DNA from 3 places in the Candidatus Pantoea communis genome. Region 2 is predicted to be linked to each of the others. Evidence: riboswitches for the same ligand, from Rfam matches in the RefSeq annotation. Region 2 holds a riboswitch; each other region holds the start of a gene.

Region 1 (7,632 bases), on a different contig from region 2:
TGGACTTAAAAACCAGGCGACAGCTGAAACTGTGCCGCTGGATGTTAAAATGACGATCCCAGGTTTTACCTCCAATCGTCAGCCCGTGCGTAATATGCTGCTCAACACTGACGCAGCCGGACACACCATCGATCTGCCCGGCCAGTTTGTGGTGGATTTACGTTCGAAGCTTGATTTCGTTGTCAACCGACCTGAAGTCGAGAAAATGGTGAAAGCACCCGGTTCAAACTGGAAAGGGGCGGTGACCCTGATATTTGATAGTGAAGTGGAATAAACATGGCGGGTCAGTGTGCCCGCTAACCGCTGAATTGAGAGTGGTCTGGTTATATATGCCTGCCTTAAACGGTTACGATAATTTGAAATTGGGATGTGTAAGTCTATTTATAATTTTAACCGGCGTTCATATAAAAATAACAGACCGCCACTACAAAATTTATCAACACACCAGATGAAAAACATGAGTGAAAAGAAGATCATCATTATGGATGATCACCCGCTCTACCTGCATGGGCTGAAGCACATTATTAACGATAACCCGGCATTCAGCGTGCTGGACTGCTGTCGTAATTCCGCAGAACTGATGCTTTCGCTCAGCATCGTCAAGGCGGATATTGCCATCCTTGATTTCTCCCAGCCTGAGGGCGAAAGTGATATTAAAGAGGTGGTTGAACAGTTACATCAGGATTATCCTCAGATGTCGCTAGTGGCGTTGGGGGAAAGTCGGCGTCATCAGCTGTTAAGCATGGCCTTAAGACCGAGAATTAAAAGCTATTTCTGTAAAAGTCTGTCTGCAGAAAATATTTTGTCAGGATTACGTCATGTTCAGCAGTTCAATGGTACAGAGCATAGCATCCCTAATGAGCCTGAAGGTGTGACCAAATTTAGTGCTGGCTCACCCCTATCCGCGCGCGAAAAATTTATTATCGAATACCTTCACGCCGGTTTAACCGTGTCTCAGGTGGCCCAACGGGTTAATCGCAGCGTAAAAACCGTCAGCACGCAGAAACGTACTGCGATGCGCAAATTGGGTATTACGCAGAACCGGGAAATCTTCCAGTTAAATTTAAGTGAGATTTAACCCAGCCAGCGGCGCGCCTGTTTATCGCTGATATCGCGATAATAAACTTTATGAATGCGCTCTCCGCAGCGTTGGCACTGTGCCTGAATATGCGTGGAATAGTGCGCGCGTCCTGTTGGCGCGACCGCCCCTTTGCGGCTGACGATAATGTTATGCCATTTGTGTGCGTGCGGGATAAAGCTGAAAAAGTCGAATTTCATTCTCGCGTCCGGAAATGGGTGAATATCGTGCGGTGCATGTCCGGAAGGGGATTAGGCCTTTTTCTGTACGTCATTAGATTGATATTAATCAAACAACTACAACGCATGAGTTAATTAACGCGATTTTGCCTGTTTAGATTAATAAGTGCTTTATTCATCAAATTTAGTGTCTTAATAAAATTGATCTGCACGGTTTTCTGCCAATGCAGAACGTGATGAGAAAAGTGCGGCTATGTCATTTTTCCACATTCTCTTCACCAGTCGCACTTCCCACGATTTACAACCTCCCGGACAGCCCTTATCCTGTGTGCGGCATGTTTACCATGCCATGACTCGGGGTGCCCCTGTTCAACAGGGCTGAGATACACCCGCTGACCTGATCTGGATAATGCCAGCGTAGGGAAGTCAGATGCCTGACTGCATTCGCCTTCTTGATCGCCGGTTGGGAGTTTTATGACACAGCCTGACCTTCTTACCTCCGCGCAACTCGCGCAGTCCCTGCAGCTGCTACGTCAGCAGGCACCGCTGGTGCACTGCATGACCAATGATGTGGTGCAAACCTTTACCGCCAATGTGCTGCTGGCTTTGCAAGCCTCTCCCGCGATGGTGATCGATGCCGAAGAAGCCGCGCAGTTCGTGAGTTTTGCCGATGCGCTGCTGATCAACGTCGGGACCTTAACCCGCGACCGTCGCGATGCGATGCTGGCGGCGGTGCAGTCCGCTTCTAAAGTCGGTACGCCCTGGACGCTCGATCCGGTTGCCGCTGGCGCACTCTCATTCCGCACCGAATTCTGCCAGCAGCTGCTGAGCCTGCATCCCGCCGCAATTCGTGGCAACGCCTCGGAAATCCTCGCGCTGGCTCACCAGGCTGCGGGCGGGAGCGGCGTGGACAGCGTGCATCAGGCAGATGCCGCACTGAGCGCGGCACAACAGTTGGCACAGGATTACCACACGCTGGTGGCGGTCACCGGCGAAGTCGATTACGTCACTGATGGCAAACGCACGCTGGCGATTCCAGGCGGCAGCCCGCTGATGACGCGCGTGGTCGGCACCGGCTGCGCGCTTTCCGCCGTGGTCGCGGCCTTCAGCAGCTTACCAGGCGACCGCTTGCAGCATGTGGCGGCGGCATGTCGCGTGATGTCGCTGGCGGGCGAGCAGGCGGCGCGTGCTGTTCAGGGGCCAGGCAGCTTTGTCGCGGCTTTCCTCGATAACCTCTGGACGCTGGAGGTTGCTGTATGAAACGCATCAACGCGTTAACCATTGCAGGCACTGACCCGAGCGGCGGCGCGGGCATTCAGGCCGATCTCAAAGCCTTCTCCGCGCTGGGTGCGTATGGCACCAGTGTGATTACCGCGCTGGTGGCGCAGAACACCTGCGGCGTGCAGTCGGTGTATCGCATTGAACCCGATTTCGTTGGGGCGCAATTGGATTCGGTGCTGGACGATGTGCGTATCGATGCCGCCAAAATCGGCATGCTGTCGGAAACCGCGATTGTTGAAGTGGTGGCCGAGCGGCTGAAACGCGCCAGCCTGCCGTTTGTGGTGCTGGATACGGTGATGATTGCCAAAAGCGGCGATCCGCTGCTGTCGCCCGATGCAGTGGCCAGCGTGCGTGAACTGCTGCTGCCGCAGGTGTCGTTGATCACGCCCAATTTGCCGGAAGCGGCTGCGCTACTGGGACGTGATATGGCGCAGGATGAGAAAACCATGCTAATGCAGGGCGATGCGCTGCTGGATCTCGGTTGTGAAGCGGTACTGATGAAAGGCGGACATCTCAGTGATGCCGAAAGCCCGGATTGGCTGATCACCCGCGCAGGGCGTCAGCGCTTTACCGCACCGCGCGTCAATACGCGCCATACCCACGGCACCGGTTGTTCGCTGTCCGCCGCTTTAGCGGCACTGCGTCCACGTCACGATAACTGGGCGGATACAGTCACCGAAGCCAAAGCCTGGCTGCAGCGGGCCTTGCTGCAAGCGGACTCGCTGGAAGTCGGCAAGGGCATTGGTCCGGTGCACCATTTCCATCAGTGGTGGTAGGGCAGCAGAACGGCGATTAAGGCGTGCCTCTGCGTTGCAGGATTCAATCTGAAGGCCGCCCATCGCAAGGTGGCAGAATTTTTTTTACTGCGTATCCGTCTGAAAAATGGAGTCAGCAATTTGCCAGCCTGGCGCTTTTCGGTCCAGGCTGTTGGGGGCGAATCGGCCATTGCCGGTTCCATTCCAGCCATTTATTTCAGGAGCCAACATGACGGACATCGTACAGTTATTGGGCAAAGAAGCGGATTCACTTCTTCAACATCGCTGCATGACCATTCCAGCGGACAGCCTTTATTTACCGGGCGCGGATTTCGTCGATCGTGTGATGATCGACAACAATCGTTCTCCTGCCGTATTACGCAATATGCAAAGCCTGTATAACACTGGTCGCCTGGCGGGCACCGGCTATCTGTCGATTTTGCCGGTCGATCAGGGCGTTGAGCACTCAGCGGGTGCCTCTTTTGCCGCCAACCCGGCTTACTTCGATCCGAAGAACATTGTTGAGCTGGCGATTGAAGCCGGCTGTAACTGTGTCGCCTCTACCTATGGTGTGCTGGCCTCGGTATCACGCCGCTATGCACACCGCATTCCGTTTATGGTGAAACTGAACCACAACGAAACCCTGAGCTATCCCACCCAGTACGATCAAACGTTGTACGCCAGCGTTGAGCAGGCATTCAATTTGGGTGCTATCGCGGTAGGCGCGACCATCTATTTTGGTTCTGAGCAGTCACGCCGTCAGATTGAAGAGATCTCGGCCGCCTTTGAGCGCGCGCATGAGCTGGGTATGGTGACCGTACTGTGGGCCTATCTGCGTAATGATGGCTTCAAGAAAGACGGCGTGGATTACCATGCCAGCGCCGATTTGACCGGCCAGGCCAACCATCTGGCGGCGACCATTGGCGCAGATATCGTCAAGCAGAAAATGGCCGAGAACAACGGCGGCTACAAGGCGGTGAAATTCGGCCATACCGACGAGCGCGTTTACAGCAAGCTGACCACAGAGAACCCGATCGATCTGGTGCGATACCAGCTGGCGAACTGCTATATGGGCCGTGCGGGCTTGATCAACTCCGGTGGCGCATCAGCCGGAGACACTGACATTGCCGAATCGGTGCGTACTGCGGTGATCAACAAACGCGCGGGCGGGATGGGGCTGATACTGGGCCGTAAGGCGTTTAAGAAGTCGCTGAAAGAGGGCGTACAGCTGATTAATGCGGTGCAGGATGTTTATCTGGCGAAAGATGTCACGATTGCCTGATTAAACCTGGCTGACTTGCCATTTCGCGGGCGGGCAGTGCGCGTCCCTGGTCACATACAAATGTATGCTCCCAGGGCCTGTGCGCTGGCCGTCCGCGCACTGCCTCCGCCGCCAACGGATCAATCCGCTGGGTGTCAATCATCTAAGGCGCTTCAAACCATTCGCTATTACGCTCAGCAATCGGCGTAATGGTCAAAATCATTTCCTGCAGATGACGTCGCATCGCCGCTTCTGCCGCTTCAACATCTTGCGCTTTTAACGCCTGGTAGATGTTTTCATGCTGCTGAATCAGGCTTTCCGGTGGCGACACTTCACTCAGGGTCAGGAAGCGCACGCGGTCCATGGTGGCTTTAATGTTCTCCACCGTTTCCCATGCCAGCAGGCAGTTAATCCCTTCGGCAATCAGGCGGTGAAACTCATCGTCCAGCGCTAAGAATGCCTGGCTGTCGTGACGTTCTGCCGCCAGACGCTGCAACTGAAGATTGTGCTCCAGCGCCATCAAGCCTTCGGGAGTGATCTCCTGTGCAGCACGTCGCACCACGGCGATCTCCACCGCTTCACGGATAAAACGGCCGTCGGCCACACGCTGGGCGGAAATTTTACGCACGAAAGTGCCGCGCTGCGGCAGCACCTGCACCAGGCCCGCTTCCGCCAGTTTGATAAAGGCTTCGCGGACTGGCTGGCGCGACACATTAAAGCGCGCGGACACTTCTTTTTCCGACAGCAACGAGCCGGGATGAATGGCGCAGGTCACGATATCTTTGCGCAGATAACGATAGATCTGCTGATTTACGGGTTCGCTGGTGGTAATGGTATAGGCAATCGACATGCAGCAATATCCGTATTACGGCTGGCCTACGCCAGCCCGATGAGAAAGGTTCAGTCTAATCAGCACGCTGCATCTGCGCTACACATTTGTGAAGGCACTTATGCCTGTGTCACAAGGGCTTGTACCGTGGCGCGTGCACCTTGGGTATTAAGCTGGTTATACAACTCGGTGACGCGCGAGACAAAGGCGGTCTGATAACGTAAATCATCGCCAAATACCGCTTGTATCCGCAGTAAGGCTTCGACGCGCTGTGCACCCTCATCACTGTGCGCAACGATGCTCGCCAATTGTTCTTTCATTGGGTCGCGAATCTCAATCGCATGACCTTGCTCATCGACACCGCTCACGTAACGCATCCAGCCCGCCACACCCAGCAGCAGATAGTCACAAGATGTGCCGTTACGCAGATGCCAGCGCACGCTGTCCAGCAAACGCTGCGGCAGCTTCTGGGTACCATCGGTGGCAATTTGATAAGTGCGATGCTTGATGGCGCGGTTTTCGTAGCGAGCGATCAGCGAGTCGGCATAGGCGGTGAGATCCACGCCCTGAGTACGCAGCGTCGGGGCCTGATCCTGTAACATCAGCGCGCGTGCCGCCGTGCGGAAGTGGTTATCAGCCATGCAATCGCTGATGTGTTCGTATCCGGCGAGGAAGCCGAGATAGGCGAGGAACGAGTGGCTGCCGTTCAGCATGCGCAACTTCATCTCTTCAAACGGCAATACATCACTGACCAGCTCAGCACCGGCATTTTCCCACACCGGGCGACCGTTAACGAAGTTATCTTCGATGACCCATTGGAAGAAAGGCTCGGCTTCTACCGCCACCGGATCGCTGCTGCCTAAGCGCGCTTCCAGCGCATCAAATGCCGCATCGGTCATGGCGGGAACGATGCGATCCACCATGGTGGAAGGGAAGGTGATGTGCGTTTGAATGTACTCTGCCAGTTCGTGGCTATGGCGTTCTGCCAGTTGGGTGACGACGTTGCGCGTGACGTGACCGTTCTCCGGCATGTTGTCGCAGGACATCACGCTGAATGGTGTTAATCTCCGCTCGCGACGACGGATAATCGCCGCCAGAATCAGGCCCGGCAGCGAACGCGGCTGCGTGGGGTTTTCCAGGTCATGCACGATATCAGGATGATCCGGATTGAGCTTGCCGCTGGAAGGCATGTAGCAATAGCCTTTCTCGGTCACCGTCATCGAGACAATCGCCACATCTGGCTGGCTCATCGCCTCAATCACCGCATCAATGCCGTCGCCTTTGCCATGCAGCGCTTGCGTCACCACGCCAATCACGCGGGTGTTAAGGCTGCTATCGGCCATCTCGGTGAGGGTATAAAGCAGGTCTTGCTGACGCAGCGCCTGAATCAGTGCGCCGCTGTTGAGGTTCACTTCGCAGTAGCCCCAGTCGCTGCCTTCCGTAGCCAGTTTATCGGTCGCGAGCGCCTGATGGGCGCGGTGAAAAGCACCAAAGCCGATATGTACCATGCGGGTTTTTAACTGGCTGCGGTCATAAGCGGGACGTTGGACGTCGGCGGGGAGGCGATCAAGCTCTAACATGCGTTTTCCTTTTAGCAAACGGGGCGCTGAGCGCCCCATTATGGTCAATCTGTTATGCGGACACCGGTTTATCGATGGTCTTTGGGCTGCGAATCACAAACAGCACCAGCATCGCACCAATCCCGGCGACACAGCCCGCCAGAATAAAGGCGCTGTCGAATTTACCGGTGTGCTGCACGATATAGCCCGTGACAATCGGTCCAACAATCCCGGACAGGCTACCAATCAGATGGATAAAGCCACTGATGCTGCCGACACGGCTTTTGTGCACCACATCCTGAATAATCGCCCAGTAAATCGCACCGGTGATGTAGAGGAAGAAGATGGAGATCGACATCATGATCACCGCCGAATTCACCTCTTTAATCGTTCCCGCCAGTGCTACACAGATGGCGGCAGCCAGCAGCGAGACCACCAGGACAATTTTGCGCGACAGCAGCAGCTTGCCGGTGATGTTGAAAATCTTATCCGAAATCCAGCCGCCCAATGCCAGGCCGACGAAGCCGACAATCCACGGGATCATGGTGGTGATACTCATGGATTTAATATCCAGGCCGTGCGCCTGCACCAGATAAGCCGGGAACCAGCTCAGGAAGAAGAACAGAATATAGTTGTAGCAGAAGAAGGCGAAAGCGGTGACCAGGATAATCGGCTGACGCAGGTAGTAAC
Region 2 (7,632 bases):
CGCAGAGCCGTTTTTTCGCCACGCCAATGGTTGGAACATCCACCAGCGAGCCAAAATGCGCAGCCACGCCGAGGCGACGGGGATGGGCAATACCATGACCATCAACGAATAAAAGATCGGGTTGGTGTGTCAGCTGCTGCCAGGCTGCCAGTAGTGCGGGGACTTCGCGAAACGATAAGAAACCCGGGATGTAAGGCATGGTGGTCGCGAGGCGTGCTATACGGTGCTCCACCAGCTGCAATGAGGGATATTCTAATACCACCAGTGCCGCACGCGTGATGTCACCTTCCTGTTCAAAACCGACGTCCGCACCGGCGATAAAACGAGGCGGCAGGACGTCGAAATCATCCTGCCGTACCACGTTAGCAGCGCGTTGTAACTGTTCAGCCCGCAGCGCGGCTAAATCCATGCTTAACCCTGATGATAAGGGCGAGACAGACGATGTACGGCTTCGACGAATGCACCGGCGTGCTCTGGCGGCACATCCTGATGAATGCCATGTCCCAGGTTGAAGACATGCCCTTCACCCGTGCCAAAGCCTTCAAGGATAGTGGCCACTTCCTGCTCGATACGTGCCGGAGGCGCATACAGCATGGAAGGATCCATGTTGCCCTGCAACGCAACTTTGTCACCCACGCGACGACGCGCATCGGCAATATCGGTGCTCCAGTCCAGTCCCAGCGCATCACATCCGGTCGCTGCGATAGCTTCCAGCCACTGACCACCACCTTTGGTGAACAGCGTAATCGGCACACGGCGACCTTCGTTCTCGTGCAGCACGCTATCAACGATTTTGTGCATATAGTAGAGTGAAAACTCACGGTAATCGCGGCCGGTCAGCACGCCGCCCCAGGTGTCGAAGACCATAATCGACTGTGCACCGGCTTTGATCTGGGCGTTCAGGTAATGGATGACACTGTCAGCCAGCTTATCCAGCAGCTTGTGCAGGGTTTGCGGCTCGGCATACATCATCTTTTTAATTTTGGTGAACGCTTTGCTGCTGCCGCCTTCAACCATGTAGGTCGCCAGCGTCCACGGGCTGCCGGAGAAGCCGATCAACGGCACTTCACCTTTCAGGTTATGGCGAATGGTACGCACCGCATTCATCACATAACCCAGCTCATCTTCTGGATCCGGAATCGGCAGTTTGTCTACATCTGCACGGCAGGTAATAGGATTTGAGAAGCGCGGACCTTCGCCCGTTTCGAAATAGAGCCCCAGCCCCATCGCATCAGGAATCGTCAGGATATCGCTGAAGAGGATCGCGGCATCCAGCGCATAACGACGCAGCGGCTGCAGGGTGACTTCGCACGCCAGCTCCGCATTCTTACACAGCGACATAAAATCACCGGCTTCAGCACGCGTGGCTTTGTACTCCGGCAAATAACGCCCGGCTTGTCGCATCATCCATACAGGGGTGACATCCACCGGCTGACGTAACAGGGCACGCAGATAACGATCGTTCTTCAGTTCACTCATAATGGGCTCTCTCATGCTAAGGCCGCCAGTGTAGCATTTTCACGGCGCGCTGGCGCGACACAGGGCAACGGTATCTTCAATCAACCGCCGTGCCACCGTGCCCGGTGGCGGTAACAAGGGCAAATCGTCATAGCGATACCAGCCGGCATCCAGCAACTCTTTGCCATCATGCTGCAACTCACCGCCCTCATATTCGGCCATAAACGCCATCATTAATGAATGCGGGAACGGCCAGGGCTGCGAGGTGACGTAGCGGACATTTTTAACCCGGACGTTGCTCTCTTCCATCACTTCACGCGCGACGGCCTGCTCCAGCGTCTCCCCGACCTCAACAAAGCCAGCTAATACTGTGTAAATGCTGTTGCGATGACGCGCATGGTTGGCCAGCAGAATCTCCTCCCCCCGGCGAATCGCTACGATGATGCACGGTGCAATCTGCGGGTAATAGCGCTCGCGGCAATGGTGACACAGGCAGGCAAATTCGCGTTTACTGAGGTGCATTTCGTGGCCGCAGTAGCCACACCAGCGGTGTGAGCGGTAGAATTCGGCGAGTTGAACTCCACGCCCAACCATCTGAAAAAGTCCAACATCTTCGTCGATAAGCTGGCGAACAGAGCCCATATTGTCAGGTCGTGATTCACGTATCAGCCAGACATTTTCCGCCTGCCATTCGCCAATCAAAATCGCGGTTTTTCCAGTCAGGCCAAAATCGCCGGATAAGCCATGCGGCAGTTCACCTTGCGGTAACCAAAGTTTTTGTTCATGGCTGACAATCCACCAGCCAGCGTCTACGCTTGAGATCTCACGTTGCATCTTATTCGTTGTCCTTAGCGTCAAATGGCACGCTGAAATCCTGATGTTAAGTGTGGAATGGATAACTATAACTCACCCGGAGCCCCATATGCTTACCCAGTTAGATGACCTGGCCAGGCGTGTAAGTGGCGGTAATGAACTCGTTGATGCGTGGCTGCGCGCGCGCCGACAGTTGCTTGTCAGCTATTACGCATTAATTGGCATCAAGCCAAACAAAGAGGCGCTCAGTGCCCTGGATGAACAGGCGCTGGATGCGTTTTGTCACGGCCTGGTTGATTACCTCTCAACCGGTCATTTCAGTATTTATGAACGCATTATCAGTGAGATGGAAGGCGATAGCCCACTCATTGCGGCAGCCCAACTCTATCCCGCTCTGGAAGCGAATACCGATCGCATGATGCAACTGTATGACAGCCATCTGCAGCAGGCCATCAACGACGATAACTGCGTAGAATTCCAGAAGGCGTTATCCGAAGTGGGTGAAGTGCTGGAGTCGCGCTTCACGCTGGAAGATAAGCTGGTGCAACTCGCCTGGGATAACCAGCTGGCGCGCCCACCGGTCGCCAATGAAAGCAGCATGGCTCGCCCCGCTTAACTTCGGCCCCATGTAAAAAACTTGTTATTCCGAAAAAGCCCTCTTATGCTGAATGGGCTTTTTTATTGAGGCCTATTCACGTTTTTATGCGTCTCTTTAAAGCAATCTAGAGTCAAATTTTGCGATATAAGCGTAGCGTGCGCAGCCAGTTCACGCTCGGACAGCGCGCAGTGGCCGGAGCGTACACGTAGTACGTGACGGACACGAGCACTGCCCAGGCGTGAAATGGCAAGCAAAGTAGCTTATATCGTAAAATTCAACCTTGTCGGAGTGCCCTAAGGGGCTGAGACCGTTTATTCGGGATCCGCGGAACCTGATCAGGTTAGTACCTGCGAAGGGAACAAGAGTAGACATTCACTGAGCGATGCGTGTTGGCGCCCGGCATCGTCCCTGTTACTCCTTCCGAACTCTGGACAAGCAACTTCCCCTTAATTCAGGAAATTTGCTATGTCTGTTGCTAAAACTTCTCGTCGTGAACAACGTGCACAAGCGCAGGAATTTATCGATTCGCTGCAAGGCACCGCTTTCCCCAATTCAAAACGTATCTGGATTACCGGCAGCCGAGCGGATATCCGTGTGCCGATGCGCGAAATCCAGCTTAGCCCTACACACATCGGTGGCACAAAAGAGAATCCACAGTATGAGCACAACGAACCAGTGCCGGTATATGACACGGCAGGTGCTTATGGCGACCCCGCGGCCACCATTGATGTGCATCGGGGATTAGACCGATTGCGTGAAAACTGGATCGCTGAACGCGATGACAGCGAAGCGATCCACCAGTTGAGTTCGCAATACACCCAGCAACGCTTAGCCGATGAAGGGCTGGATCACCTGCGTTTTGAGCAGTTACCGCAGCCGCGTCGTGCCAAAGCTGGCCGCTGCGTCACACAGCTGCATTACGCACGTCAGGGCATGATTACACCCGAGATGGAATTCATCGCGGTGCGAGAAAACATGGGCCGCGAACGTATTCGTGGTGAAGTGCTACTGCAACAGCACCCGGGCCACAGTTTTGGTGCCAATCTGCCGGAAAACATCACCGCCGAATTTGTGCGCCAGGAAGTTGCCAGCGGCCGCGCTATCATACCCTCCAATATTAATCACCCCGAATCAGAGCCGATGATCATTGGCCGTAACTTTCTGGTGAAGGTGAACGCCAATATAGGCAACTCAGCGGTGAGCTCATCGATCGAAGAGGAAGTGGAGAAACTGGTGTGGTCAACACGCTGGGGGGCGGATACCGTGATGGACCTCTCCACAGGCCGCTATATCCATGAAACGCGCGAGTGGATTTTGCGAAACAGCCCGGTGCCGATTGGTACTGTGCCCATTTATCAGGCACTGGAGAAAGTGAATGGCGTGGCGGAAGACCTTAACTGGGAGATTTTCCGCGATACCCTGCTCGAGCAAGCAGAACAGGGGGTGGATTACTTCACTATTCACGCTGGTGTGCTGCTGCGCTATGTGCCGATGACGGCTAATCGTCTGACCGGTATTGTCTCGCGTGGTGGTTCGATCATGGCGAAGTGGTGCCTGTCACATCATCAAGAGAGTTTCCTCTATCTGCATTTCCGCGAGATCTGTGAAATCTGCGCTGCCTATGATGTCGCGCTCTCACTCGGTGATGGCCTGCGTCCGGGATCGATTCAGGACGCCAACGATGAAGCCCAGTTTGCCGAGTTGCATACCTTAGGTAAGTTGACCAGGATTGCCTGGGAATACGATGTGCAGGTAATGATTGAAGGTCCAGGCCATGTGCCAATGCAGATGATCCGCCGCAACATGACCGAACAGTTAGAGCACTGTCACGAAGCGCCGTTTTACACGCTTGGCCCACTGACCACCGATATCGCCCCCGGGTACGATCATTTTACCTCCGGCATTGGTGCCGCGATGATTGGTTGGTTTGGCTGCGCCATGCTGTGCTACGTCACACCGAAAGAGCACCTCGGTTTGCCGAATAAAGAAGATGTGAAGCAGGGGCTGATTACCTACAAGATCGCCGCGCATGCCGCCGATCTGGCTAAGGGCCATCCTGGCGCACAGATCCGTGATAACGCCATGTCGAAAGCACGCTTTGAATTCCGTTGGGAGGATCAGTTCAATCTGGCGCTCGATCCGCATACGGCACGCGCTTATCACGATGAGACATTGCCGCAGGAATCGGGCAAAGTGGCTCACTTCTGCTCAATGTGCGGTCCAAAATTCTGTTCGATGAAAATTACCCAGGAAGTGCGCGAATATGCTGCTCGCCAGCAGGCAGAAGCCCAGCCCATTGAAATTGGCATGGCGCAGATGTCGGATGCCTTCCGCAGTCGTGGTGGCGAGCTTTATCACGCCGCCGATGCCCTTAAAGAGGAAAAAGTATGACCGATGCCTTTCCAGCCACGGCCCCGAAACTGGGGCTGTACCCTGTTGTTGATAGCGTAGAGTGGATTGCACGCTTACTGGAGGCTGGCGTTCGCACCATCCAGTTGCGCATCAAAGATTGCCAGGATCATGAAGTAGAAGACGCAGTGCGCGAGGCAATTGCGCTGGGCAAGCAGTATCGTGCACGCCTGTTTATCAACGATTACTGGCGATTAGCGATCAAATATAACGCCTATGGCGTGCATCTTGGTCAGGAAGATTTGGACATGGCTAATCTGGACGCTATCCGCCAGGCAGGTTTGCGTCTTGGGTTATCGACTCATGATGATGCCGAGTTGGACCGCGCGCTGGCGCTGCGTCCTTCCTACATTGCACTGGGACACATTTACCCTACGCAAACCAAAGATATGCCTTCGGAACCTCAGGGCGTCGTAGAACTGAAACGCCACATGGCACGGTTGCAGGATATACCGACTGTGGCGATTGGCGGTATATCCCTTGCGCGCGTACCTGAAGTTTTGGCCACTGGCGTTGGAAGCGTTGCCGTGGTGAGCGCCATTACTCAGGCGGGAGACTGGCGTCAGGCGACACAGGAGCTGCTGGCACTGGTTGAAGCTGGAACCCAGCCCGCAGAAGCGTTGTAACGTTCTGCAATCAGGGTAATTTGGCTGGAACCTCACGCGCAGTCCGCTTCCTGCGAGCTAGCGTGTTTTTCCGGTCAGGATAAAGTGTGCCTGCCCGCTGTCGCTGGCAGTGGGCCAGGGCTGGTCTACCTCTCTCTCCAGCCCTGCCTTTCCACTTTAATCAGTCAGGGATGAAGCGGGTTCCGTTTCGATATGACAGGCATGCATGGCCTGCTCCACCGCAGCGCCAAGTTGGGCGATGGCCTGTTCTGTATGCTCATTGATGGGCAACCCATAATTCAGGCGCAAGCAGTTACGATATTTGCCCGAGGCAGAAAACAGCGATCCGACGGCGACCTGAATGTTCAACGTGCGAAGTTCGGTGTTAAGCCGAACCGCATCAAACGCTTCAGGTAACTCAATCCACATCAGGAAGCTGCCCTGCGGACGCGAGACACAGATACCGCACGGGAAATAGTGGCGTACCCAGCAGCTAAAAGTCTCGTAATTACGTTGATAAACCTGGCGCATCCGGCGTAAATGCGGCCCATAGTGACCAAGACGAATAAATTCGGCCACCGCATGTTGCGGCTGTGTGGCTGTTGAACCCGTGCCGATATATTTCATATGCAAGACGCGATCGCGATAGCGTCCAGGTGCCACCCAGCCAACACGTAACCCGGGAGCCAGCGTCTTAGAGAATGAACTACACAACAACACCCTGCCATCCATATCCAAAGATTTAATGGTAATGGGACGTGGATACTCCCATGCCAATTCACCGTAGACATCGTCTTCAATAATCGCGGCATCAAAGCGCTGTGCCAGTGCCAGCAGCGCACGCTTGCGCGCCTCGGGCATGATAAATCCGAGTGGATTATTGCAATTTGGCACGACTACCACGGCTTTAATGGGCCACTGCTCGAATGCCAACTCCAGAGCTTCGAGGCTAATGCCCGTCACCGAATCGGTAGGGATTTCAATGGCACGGATACCAAGCCCGCGCAGGGTCTGCATCGTGCCATGAAATGTCGGAGATTCAACGGCGATAATATCACCCGGTTCACACACCGCACGGATCGACACGGACAGCGCTTCATGGCAGCCCGTGGTGATCACAATATCCTCTGCGGTGAGCTGACAACCGCTATCGATAGTTAAGCGTGCGACCTGCTCACGCAAGGCCGCAACGCCTAACAGACTGTCATAATTGAGCTGGTCAAGATCCTGCTTCTGCGCCATTCGGCTCTGAATTTTCCATAATGGCTTCAATGTCGGCTGGGTAAGGTCTGGCATGCCGCTACCTAATTGCAGCACGTTACCGCTGTTGCGGCTGCTTAATAATTCCAGCACCGATTCCCACTGGGTGATCTCGACGGGGCGTTGTACGGGGCGGGTTAACGCAGGAACAGGAGGCGTGGCTTTGCGCGTCGCAACGAAATAGCCAGAGCGCGGCTGCGGCACAATAAGCTGTTTCTCTTCTAGCAGGTGATACGCCTGCTGCACGGTACTGATGCTCACACCGTGTTCAATACTCAGTGTGCGCACTGAGGGTAAGCGCTCGCCGCTACGGTAGAGTCCCTGTTCAATCCTGTCTGAGAGCAAGCAAGCCAGATGTTGGTAACGCGTCATCGTATGATTCCCCTCGAGTTCACTGAATCTAAATCAGTACAGATCATCCCTTTTTTTACCATTCAGATCCTATCATGCGCAATCTGTATGTTAATAATAAGTGATTTTTGAATCTGT
Region 3 (7,632 bases), on a different contig from region 2:
GTTGGCTTTCATATATTCACCAAACGCCTGATACCGTGCTTTATCAAAGGTCGCGCTGTGCCCATCAAACAGCGGCAATGTCGCTTCCCATGCCTGATGATTGAGTTTGGTGTTCAGCTCAGGATACTGCTTAATAAACGCTTTCCAGGCTTCTTCCGGATGCGCACGCAGCCACACTACACCCGCATCCAGACCACGTAAAAATGCTGGAATACGCTTGTCCTGGGCGGCGCTCTTGTTGTTCGCCAGAATGATCAGCTCATCATAAGCGGGCACACCATAATCTTCGGGTTTAAACACCACCGGTTTCGCGCCCTTATCCTGCAAATCGATCAGCTCGTAATTGCGGAAAATGGTCATCGCGCCATCGATTTTGTGCGTCAGCAGCGCCGAAGTGGAATCCATATTCAGGCTGATTAATTTCACCGAATTGACATCCACTCCCTGCGATTTCAGCATATTGCGGATCGCCACATCTTCCGATCCTGGCACCGCGTAACCCAGCGTTTTACCCGCTAAATCTTTAAGTGAATGGATATCGCTGGACACGGTGGTCAGCGTATTTAGCGGTTGTCCAATCAGCGTACCCACGCGGATCACCGGAACATCCTTCTCTACCAGCGTGTAAAGCTGTGGCTGATAGCTGATCGCCAGATCGGCCTTGCCTGCCGCCAGCAGCAGCGGCACCGACGCCGAATCAGCCGGGGCGATCATCTCGACATCCAGCCCTTCCTTCTTGAAAGCGCCGCTGTACTGCGCGGCAAAAATGGCTGCATGGTTAGGGTTCACAAACCAGTCGAGCAGCAGGCGAACTTTTTGTTCAGCATGTGCGCTGGTGGTTGCCAGCAGCAGCAAAGCGGTAATCGCGGTACGTAGGGTGTTCAAGGGACGTCCTTATGTTGAGTGCCAGAGGAATTTTTTACGCAGCATCGCGACGCCGCCGGAGAGCAGCAGCGCCAGCATCAATAACAGCAACAAAGCAGCAAAGCTGGTGGCCGTTTCCAGCCGGGCGTTGGATTGCATCATCAGATAGCCCAGCCCTTCGCTGGCACCGACCCATTCGCCAATCACCACCCCAATCGGGGCCAGCACCACCGCCATCTGCAAACCGGAAAAGAACTGCGGGAGCGCTGCGGGCCAGCGCACGTGCCAGAAAATCCGCGCACGTGAAGGATTCAGCGTGCCCGCCAGTTCCAGCCAGCCGGAGGGCGTACGGCACAGGCCATCAAATAGCGACAGACACAGCGGGAAGAAAACGATTAACGCCGCGACTACCACCTTGGAGGCGATGCCAAATCCCAGCCACAACACCAGCAGTGGCGCCAGCGCAAACACCGGAATCGCCTGGCTGGCGGTCACGAGCGGAAACAGCACGCGACGCAGCGTTTGGCTGCCTGCCATCAGGACCGCCAGCGTCACGCCCGTCCCAACGCCCAGCAGCAACGCCAGCACAATCTCTGCCAGGGTAAACAACGCGTGATGCGCCAGCAGCTGGCGATGCAGCCATAATGCCTCCAACACCGCCAGTGGCGAAGGCAGCAAAAAGTCCGGCACGCCATGGTGCCGCGCCAGCAGCCAGCCACACAGCAGCACCGCGATCAGATAGATCGCGCTAAACAGTTTTTTCATCTTGATTCAGTCGGGAAAAGAGTTCGCCCTGCGCCTGTAGCAGGCGAGGATCATCAAGGGATCGGGGAGCATCACCCGCAGGCACCGGCCAGCTTTCAACCGCTAACGGCTGGCCATGCAACAGCACGATGTCATCGGCCATACGGCAGGCTTCGAGCGGATCGTGCGTAACCAGCAGCACCGTTTTGCCCTTGAGCAGCGTGGCAGTCAGGGTTTGCAGACTGAGTTTGGTCATCACATCCAGCGTGGCGAAGGGCTCGTCCATCAGCACCACTTCGCGTTGGGCATACAGTGTACGCGCCAGTGCGACACGCTGCCGCATCCCGCCTGAAAGCTTATCCGGTGAGGCTTGCGCCACTTCACTCAGCTTCACCTGCTCAAGCAGCGCCAACGCACGCACCCGGTCCGGTTTTTCACCGTTGAGCCGAGCGGAAAGCATCAAGTTTTCCAGCACCGTCAGCCAGGGATACAACAGATCCTGTTGCCCCATCCATGCCACTTTGCCCGGCAACCCGCTGATATCGCCCTGCTGCGGCTGCAGCAAACCCGCCACCAGCCGCAATAAGGTGCTTTTCCCAATGCCGCTTCGCCCTAATAGCACCGTGGTTTTACCGCCGCGCAGTTGCAGATTGAGTTGCTGGCACAGTACCTGTTCGCCCCAGCTAAAGGTGATGTCGTTAAAACAGATCGGATTCATGGTCGCTTTGCCGCCAACATTGCCAGACGGGTAAACCCTCGCGCTTCCAACACCGAGGCCGCCTGCGCCGCGCGAATGCCGCTGGCACACACCAGCACAATGCGCCGGTCCTGTGGCGGCTGCCAATCGGCTATCGCCTGCGGCAGAACGCGTTCGACGATGTTCGCTACGCTGACAGGCGCTTCTTCCACCGCGCGCAACTCGACAATGCAATCATCTTTCGTCAGCAGTTGCTCATCGATAAAGGGCACGCTGTTTTCTGGCTCTTCCGCGCCGTCAAAACGAAATGCGCGCATATGCCAGTTGATGAAGTCACAGTTGATCACACTGCCGAGGGGTGAAGGTTGCAGATCCAACAGCACGCTGAGTGCCATCTGAGCCTGCATTGCACCCAAAGTCGCCACTGCCGGTCCCATCACGCCTGCGGTGTTGCAGTTGGCTGCGGAGGCGGGTAAGCGTGGAAACAGTGCCCGATAGCTCGGCGCGCTGCCGCAAAAGCCGCCGACATAGCCCTGACGGCCTAATACTGATGCACTGATCAAAGGAATCTGCGTTGCCAGACAGGCGTCGGAGAGTTGATAGGTCACCGCGAAGTTATCAGCGGCATCAATCACCAGATCGATATCCGTGAGGAGGTGCGGCAGATCGCTGGCGCCGATAGCCCGTGGCACCACCTCTATCTGCACCTCGGGATTACGTTGCAACAGCGCCTGTTGCGCACGTGCTGCCTTGCTGTGACCGAGGTCCTGCATCGTAAACAGCGTCTGGCGATGAAGATTGTGTAAGGCCACTTCATCGTCGTCACACAGGCGGATAAAACCGACGCCTGCGCCAACCAGCTGCGGCAGTAATGTAGCGCCCAACCCGCCTGCCCCCACCACCAGGACGCGCGCATCCGCCAGCTTTTGCTGACCTTCGACACCGATTTCCGGCAGCATCATCTGCCGTTGATAGCGATCCATGGTGGCTCCTTAACTCAAACTCGCCAGACCGAAGATCGGTGTTGAAGCTGCCGCCATATCGCGCTTCTCCATCAAACCAGCACTGCGTGCGGCCTGTCCCGCTTCAATCGCCAGCCGGAAACCGTTCGCCATGCCAACCGGATCGCCGGCTTTCGCCACCGCGGTATTGAGCAGGATGCCATCGAAGCCCATCTCCATCGCCTGTGCGGCCTGTGATGGCGCACCGATGCCTGCATCAATTATCAACGGGATGTCGCTGAACCATGCCCGCATCGCGCGTAATCCTTCAATGTTGCGCAGGCCCTGCCCGGAACCGATCGGCGCGCCCCACGGCATCAGCAGTTCACAACCGGCTTCCAGCAGCTTCTCACCGACGATCAAATCTTCGGTGGTGTACGGGAAGACCTGAAAACCGTCCGCACACAGGATGCGTGCCGCTTCAACCAGCGCAAAAGGATCGGGTTGGAGCGTGTCGGCATGACCAATTACCTCCAGTTTGATCCACGAGGTATTAAACAGCTCGCGCGCCATCTGCGCGGTGGTCACCGCCTCTTTCACCGTGTGGCAGCCTGCGGTATTGGGCAGCACGCGAATGTCCAGCCCGGTTAGCAGCTCGCGAAAAGCCGCACCCGCCGCGCCTTCACGACGCAAACTCACGGTGATGATTTCCGTGCCGGAGGCGGCAATCGCCTGTTGCAGAATCGCCGGTGACGGATAGCCCGCGGTGCCAAGCAGAAAACGTGACTGGGGATCGAAATCGTAAAACATGTTTCAACCTCCCTGCATCGGCGATAAGACTTCCAACTGGCAGCCCTCTTCCAGCAGCTGGTTGCTGTACTGACTTTTAGGCACAAAGTTGCCGTTGAAAGCGCTGGCAACGCAGGCGGCATCAATTTGCTGCTCGATCAGCAATTCGCTGAGCGTGCTGGCCTCAGTGCGGATCGCCCGGCCGTTAAGCTGAATATTCATAGGATTGTTCCCCGAAAAGGCGCTGCATCAGCTGTTCTGCCATCATTGGCGCCAGCAGAAAACCGTGGCGATACATGCCGTTAAGATAAAAAGTGTCGTTTTGATAATGGATTTCTGGCAGATTGGCCGGATACGCTGGGCGTAGCCCGCTGCCGCTTTCCACCACGCGAGCTTCCGCCAGAGCAGGATGAATCGCGTAGGCCGCGCTGAGCAGTTCCATCATGGCGCGTGCGCTAATGGGGCTGGCATCGTCGCTTTCCACCATCGTGGCACCGAGCATGAAATGGCCGTTACGGCGCGGCACCAGATAGCACGGAAAGCGCGGATGCAACAGACGAATCGGACGCGAGAACTGCACCTCTTCGCTGTGCAGAATCACCATCTCGCCACGCACCGAACGCAGACGCGGAAGGTCGGATTTGGCATGCATGCCACGACAATCAATCACCCGACCCGAAGGGTGTTGTGCATCAAAACGCACGCCGCGCTGTAACAGCTTTTCGCGCATTTCGGTGAGAGCCAGACGCGGGTCGAGATGCGCCTCCTCGGCAAAAAACAGCCCGCGCGCAAAACGCCCGGCCAGCAGAGGTTCAAGCTCACCGGGATCGACCCATTGGTGCTGTTCGGTCATGCGTGCGAAGCGAGTCAGTTCCTGGCTATCGCGCGGTGGCGCCACCACCAGCGTTCCCTGATGTGCCACGCTGCTGACACGCTGTTGCCACCAGGCCGCAGCATGCTGCCCAAGAGAGATCACTTCCTGCGGTGCACTTTCGGATTCGCACCAGGGTGCAAGCATGCCGCCAGCAAACCACGACGCGGGCTGGCGGGAGTCGTCGCCAATGACGTCGACCTCTTCGCCGCATTCAGCCAGCAGCGTTGCCACGCACAGGCCTGCCACGCCGCAGCCTAAAACCGTCCAGCGGCTCACAGCAGGTTATCCGGGATATAAAGGGAATTCACATCGGCCTCTCAGTGTTGACTGAGACCCGCAGATACAGGAGGAGGGAAAGGGCGCGAGCGATCCTCTGCGCCAGACAACACCGGAGCGGTGCTGTCAGTCTTCCTACGCCAGTATCAACTGGGTCAGGTTCAAAGGGTCGCTAAGCCGCGCATTGCGCTTTTAGCCTCTCAGTCTCTTTGGCGAGACTCCCCCGACGCGTCTATTTGTATTGCAGGCGCAGGTCGCCGTCAAGCACGGATTGCCGCAGATAGCCATCACGTCATCGCATGGCATTTATCGCTACCTGCACGTTCTGGATCGAAAACGTAACATATGGTATACAAAGGCATTATTGCTACTTTTCAAGCGCAAAGAAATTACAGGTGATGTTGGACTCATTATGAAAAATATTAGAATTGCCTTTATTAAAGCCGGTTGGCACAAAGAGATTGTGCACAATGCTTTGGTGGGTTTTGAGCAAGAATTAAAAGCACAGAACGTTGAAGCGGAATTAAAAGTGCTGGAAGTGCCGGGCGCATTTGAAATGCCGCTGCTGGCAAAACGCTTAGCGGAAACCGGCAAATACGACGCGATCGTAGCGGCTGCGCTGGTGGTGGATGGCGGTATCTATCGTCACGATTTCGTTGCTGCAGCCGTGGTTGATGGCCTGATGAACGTTCAGCTGACCACCAATGTGCCAGTGTTCTCTGTCTCACTGACGCCGCACAATTTCCAGCCGGTCGATGTGCTGGAAAACTTCTATACCGAACACTTTATTAAGAAAGGCAAAGAGGCCGCGCGTGCTGCGCTGGCGATTCATAATTTGTCGATCGATTAATTCCCTCTCAGGAACACTTCATTATTCGCGGTGAAGTGTTCTTGCTCTCAATAATACCTCCCTGCCCTTAAGAACAATATGTTCTACGTTATTTCGAAAATCGCATAAGCCACTTTCATTACTCTCCTCTGCTACTTCAACTTACGTAAATTTTTGTCGTAAACAGCAAAAGGTGTACAAAAACACTTCACATTCATAGCATTCACTATAATGTATAGCACAGGCTATACTTCTCAGAGGATGACTATGTTGATCAGGCACGTTGTATCGGTTGTGATGCTTACGCTCGCGATGAGCACTTCGGCGTTTGCTGCCGACAAACTCAAAGTGGTCACTACTTTCACGGTGATCGCAGACATGGCAAAGAACGTCGCAGGTGATGCCGCCGAAGTGACATCCATCACCAAGCCCGGTGCGGAGATCCATGAATACCAACCAACCCCCGGCGATATTCGTCGCGCGCAGGGTGCCGATTTAATCCTGGTAAACGGTTTTAATCTGGAACTGTGGTTTAGCCGCTTCTATCAGCGCCTGAAAGGCGTGCCGCAAGTCACAGTGACCGAGGGCATTGAACCCTTAGGTATCACCGAGGGACCCTACAACGGCAAACCCAACCCACATGCCTGGATGTCACCAGACAATGTGCTGATTTACGTCGATAACATCCGTAAAGCACTGCAAAAATACGATCCTGCCAATGCCGCCGTTTATCAGGCCAATGCGGATCGCTATAAAACGCAAATCCAGCAAACCCTGGCGCCGATGCGCGCGGAGATTGAAAAACTGCCGGAAAACCAGCGCTGGCTGGTGACCAGTGAGGGCGCTTTTTCCTATCTGGCACGTGATTTGGGTCTGAAAGAACGTTATCTCTGGCCGATCAATGCCGATCAGCAAGGCACACCGCAACAGGTGCGCAAAGTGATTGATGCGGTGAGAGCCAACCACATCCCGACTATCTTCAGCGAAAGCACCATCTCCGCCAAACCGGCCCAACAGGTCGCGCGTGAAGCGGGTATTCACTACGGCGGCGTGCTCTATGTTGACTCTCTCAGCAACAGTGACGGGCCGGTTCCGACCTACCTTGATCTGCTGCGCGTGACCACCGATACCGTAGCCAAAGGCATCACCGCCGGGAGCCAAAAATGACCCTAAACGTGCAGGATGTTAGCGTCACCTACCGCAACGGTCACACTGCGCTGCGTCAGGCATCTTTCTCCGTGCCAGCGGGCAGCATCGCCGCGCTGGTGGGCGTCAACGGCTCCGGGAAATCCACACTGTTTAAGGCCATTATGGGCTTCGTGCCGCTTTCGACGGGTCAGGTCACGCTGGCAGAGATGCCCGCGAAGCGTGCGCTAAAACACAATATCGTCTCCTATGTGCCGCAATCCGAAGAGGTGGACTGGAGCTTCCCGGTGCTGGTGGAAGATGTGGTGATGATGGGCCGTTACGGCTATATGAACATGCTGCGTATCCCGCGTGCGGAGGACAAACGCAGCGTGGATGAGGCGCTAGCACGCGTCGGGATGAGTGATTACCGCCATCGTCAGATTGGTGAACTCTCCGGCGGGCAGAAAAAACGCGTCTTCCTCGCACGTGC

What was found. Region 2 has a riboswitch for thiamine pyrophosphate ahead of thiC (phosphomethylpyrimidine synthase ThiC). Riboswitches for the same ligand answer to the same signal wherever they lie in the genome.
Region 1: another riboswitch for thiamine pyrophosphate. It lies ahead of thiM (hydroxyethylthiazole kinase); the one in region 2 lies ahead of thiC (phosphomethylpyrimidine synthase ThiC).
Region 3: another riboswitch for thiamine pyrophosphate. It lies ahead of F3J37_RS06830 (FAD-dependent oxidoreductase); the one in region 2 lies ahead of thiC (phosphomethylpyrimidine synthase ThiC).

What each region holds. Positions count from the first base shown of each region.
Region 1 is NZ_VWXC01000023.1:64,749-72,380, forward strand. Features, by position in the region: gene F3J37_RS23385 (hypothetical protein) at 1-274, shown strand, start outside; gene F3J37_RS23390 (LuxR C-terminal-related transcriptional regulator) at 368-1,078, shown strand; gene F3J37_RS23395 (hypothetical protein) at 1,075-1,278, opposite strand; TPP riboswitch at 1,603-1,698, shown strand; gene thiM (hydroxyethylthiazole kinase) at 1,732-2,517, shown strand; gene thiD (bifunctional hydroxymethylpyrimidine kinase/phosphomethylpyrimidine kinase) at 2,514-3,314, shown strand; gene fbaB (class I fructose-bisphosphate aldolase) at 3,523-4,575, shown strand; gene F3J37_RS23415 (GntR family transcriptional regulator) at 4,718-5,404, opposite strand; gene F3J37_RS23420 (mannitol dehydrogenase family protein) at 5,503-6,963, opposite strand; gene F3J37_RS23425 (MFS transporter) at 7,016-7,632, opposite strand, start outside.
Region 2 is NZ_VWXC01000034.1:18,419-26,050, reverse strand. Features, by position in the region: gene nfi (deoxyribonuclease V) at 1-409, opposite strand, end outside; gene hemE (uroporphyrinogen decarboxylase) at 412-1,479, opposite strand; gene nudC (NAD(+) diphosphatase) at 1,519-2,292, opposite strand; gene F3J37_RS26575 (Rsd/AlgQ family anti-sigma factor) at 2,381-2,887, shown strand; TPP riboswitch at 3,144-3,244, shown strand; gene thiC (phosphomethylpyrimidine synthase ThiC) at 3,335-5,260, shown strand; gene thiE (thiamine phosphate synthase) at 5,257-5,904, shown strand; gene F3J37_RS26560 (aminotransferase-like domain-containing protein) at 6,061-7,515, opposite strand.
Region 3 is NZ_VWXC01000003.1:184,047-191,678, reverse strand. Features, by position in the region: gene F3J37_RS06860 (ABC transporter substrate-binding protein) at 1-885, opposite strand, end outside; gene F3J37_RS06855 (ABC transporter permease) at 895-1,629, opposite strand; gene F3J37_RS06850 (ABC transporter ATP-binding protein) at 1,613-2,326, opposite strand; gene F3J37_RS06845 (HesA/MoeB/ThiF family protein) at 2,323-3,288, opposite strand; gene F3J37_RS06840 (thiazole synthase) at 3,298-4,056, opposite strand; gene thiS (sulfur carrier protein ThiS) at 4,060-4,257, opposite strand; gene F3J37_RS06830 (FAD-dependent oxidoreductase) at 4,241-5,185, opposite strand; TPP riboswitch at 5,301-5,420, opposite strand; gene F3J37_RS06825 (6,7-dimethyl-8-ribityllumazine synthase) at 5,598-6,035, shown strand; gene F3J37_RS06820 (metal ABC transporter substrate-binding protein) at 6,312-7,181, shown strand; gene F3J37_RS06815 (manganese/iron ABC transporter ATP-binding protein) at 7,178-7,632, shown strand, end outside.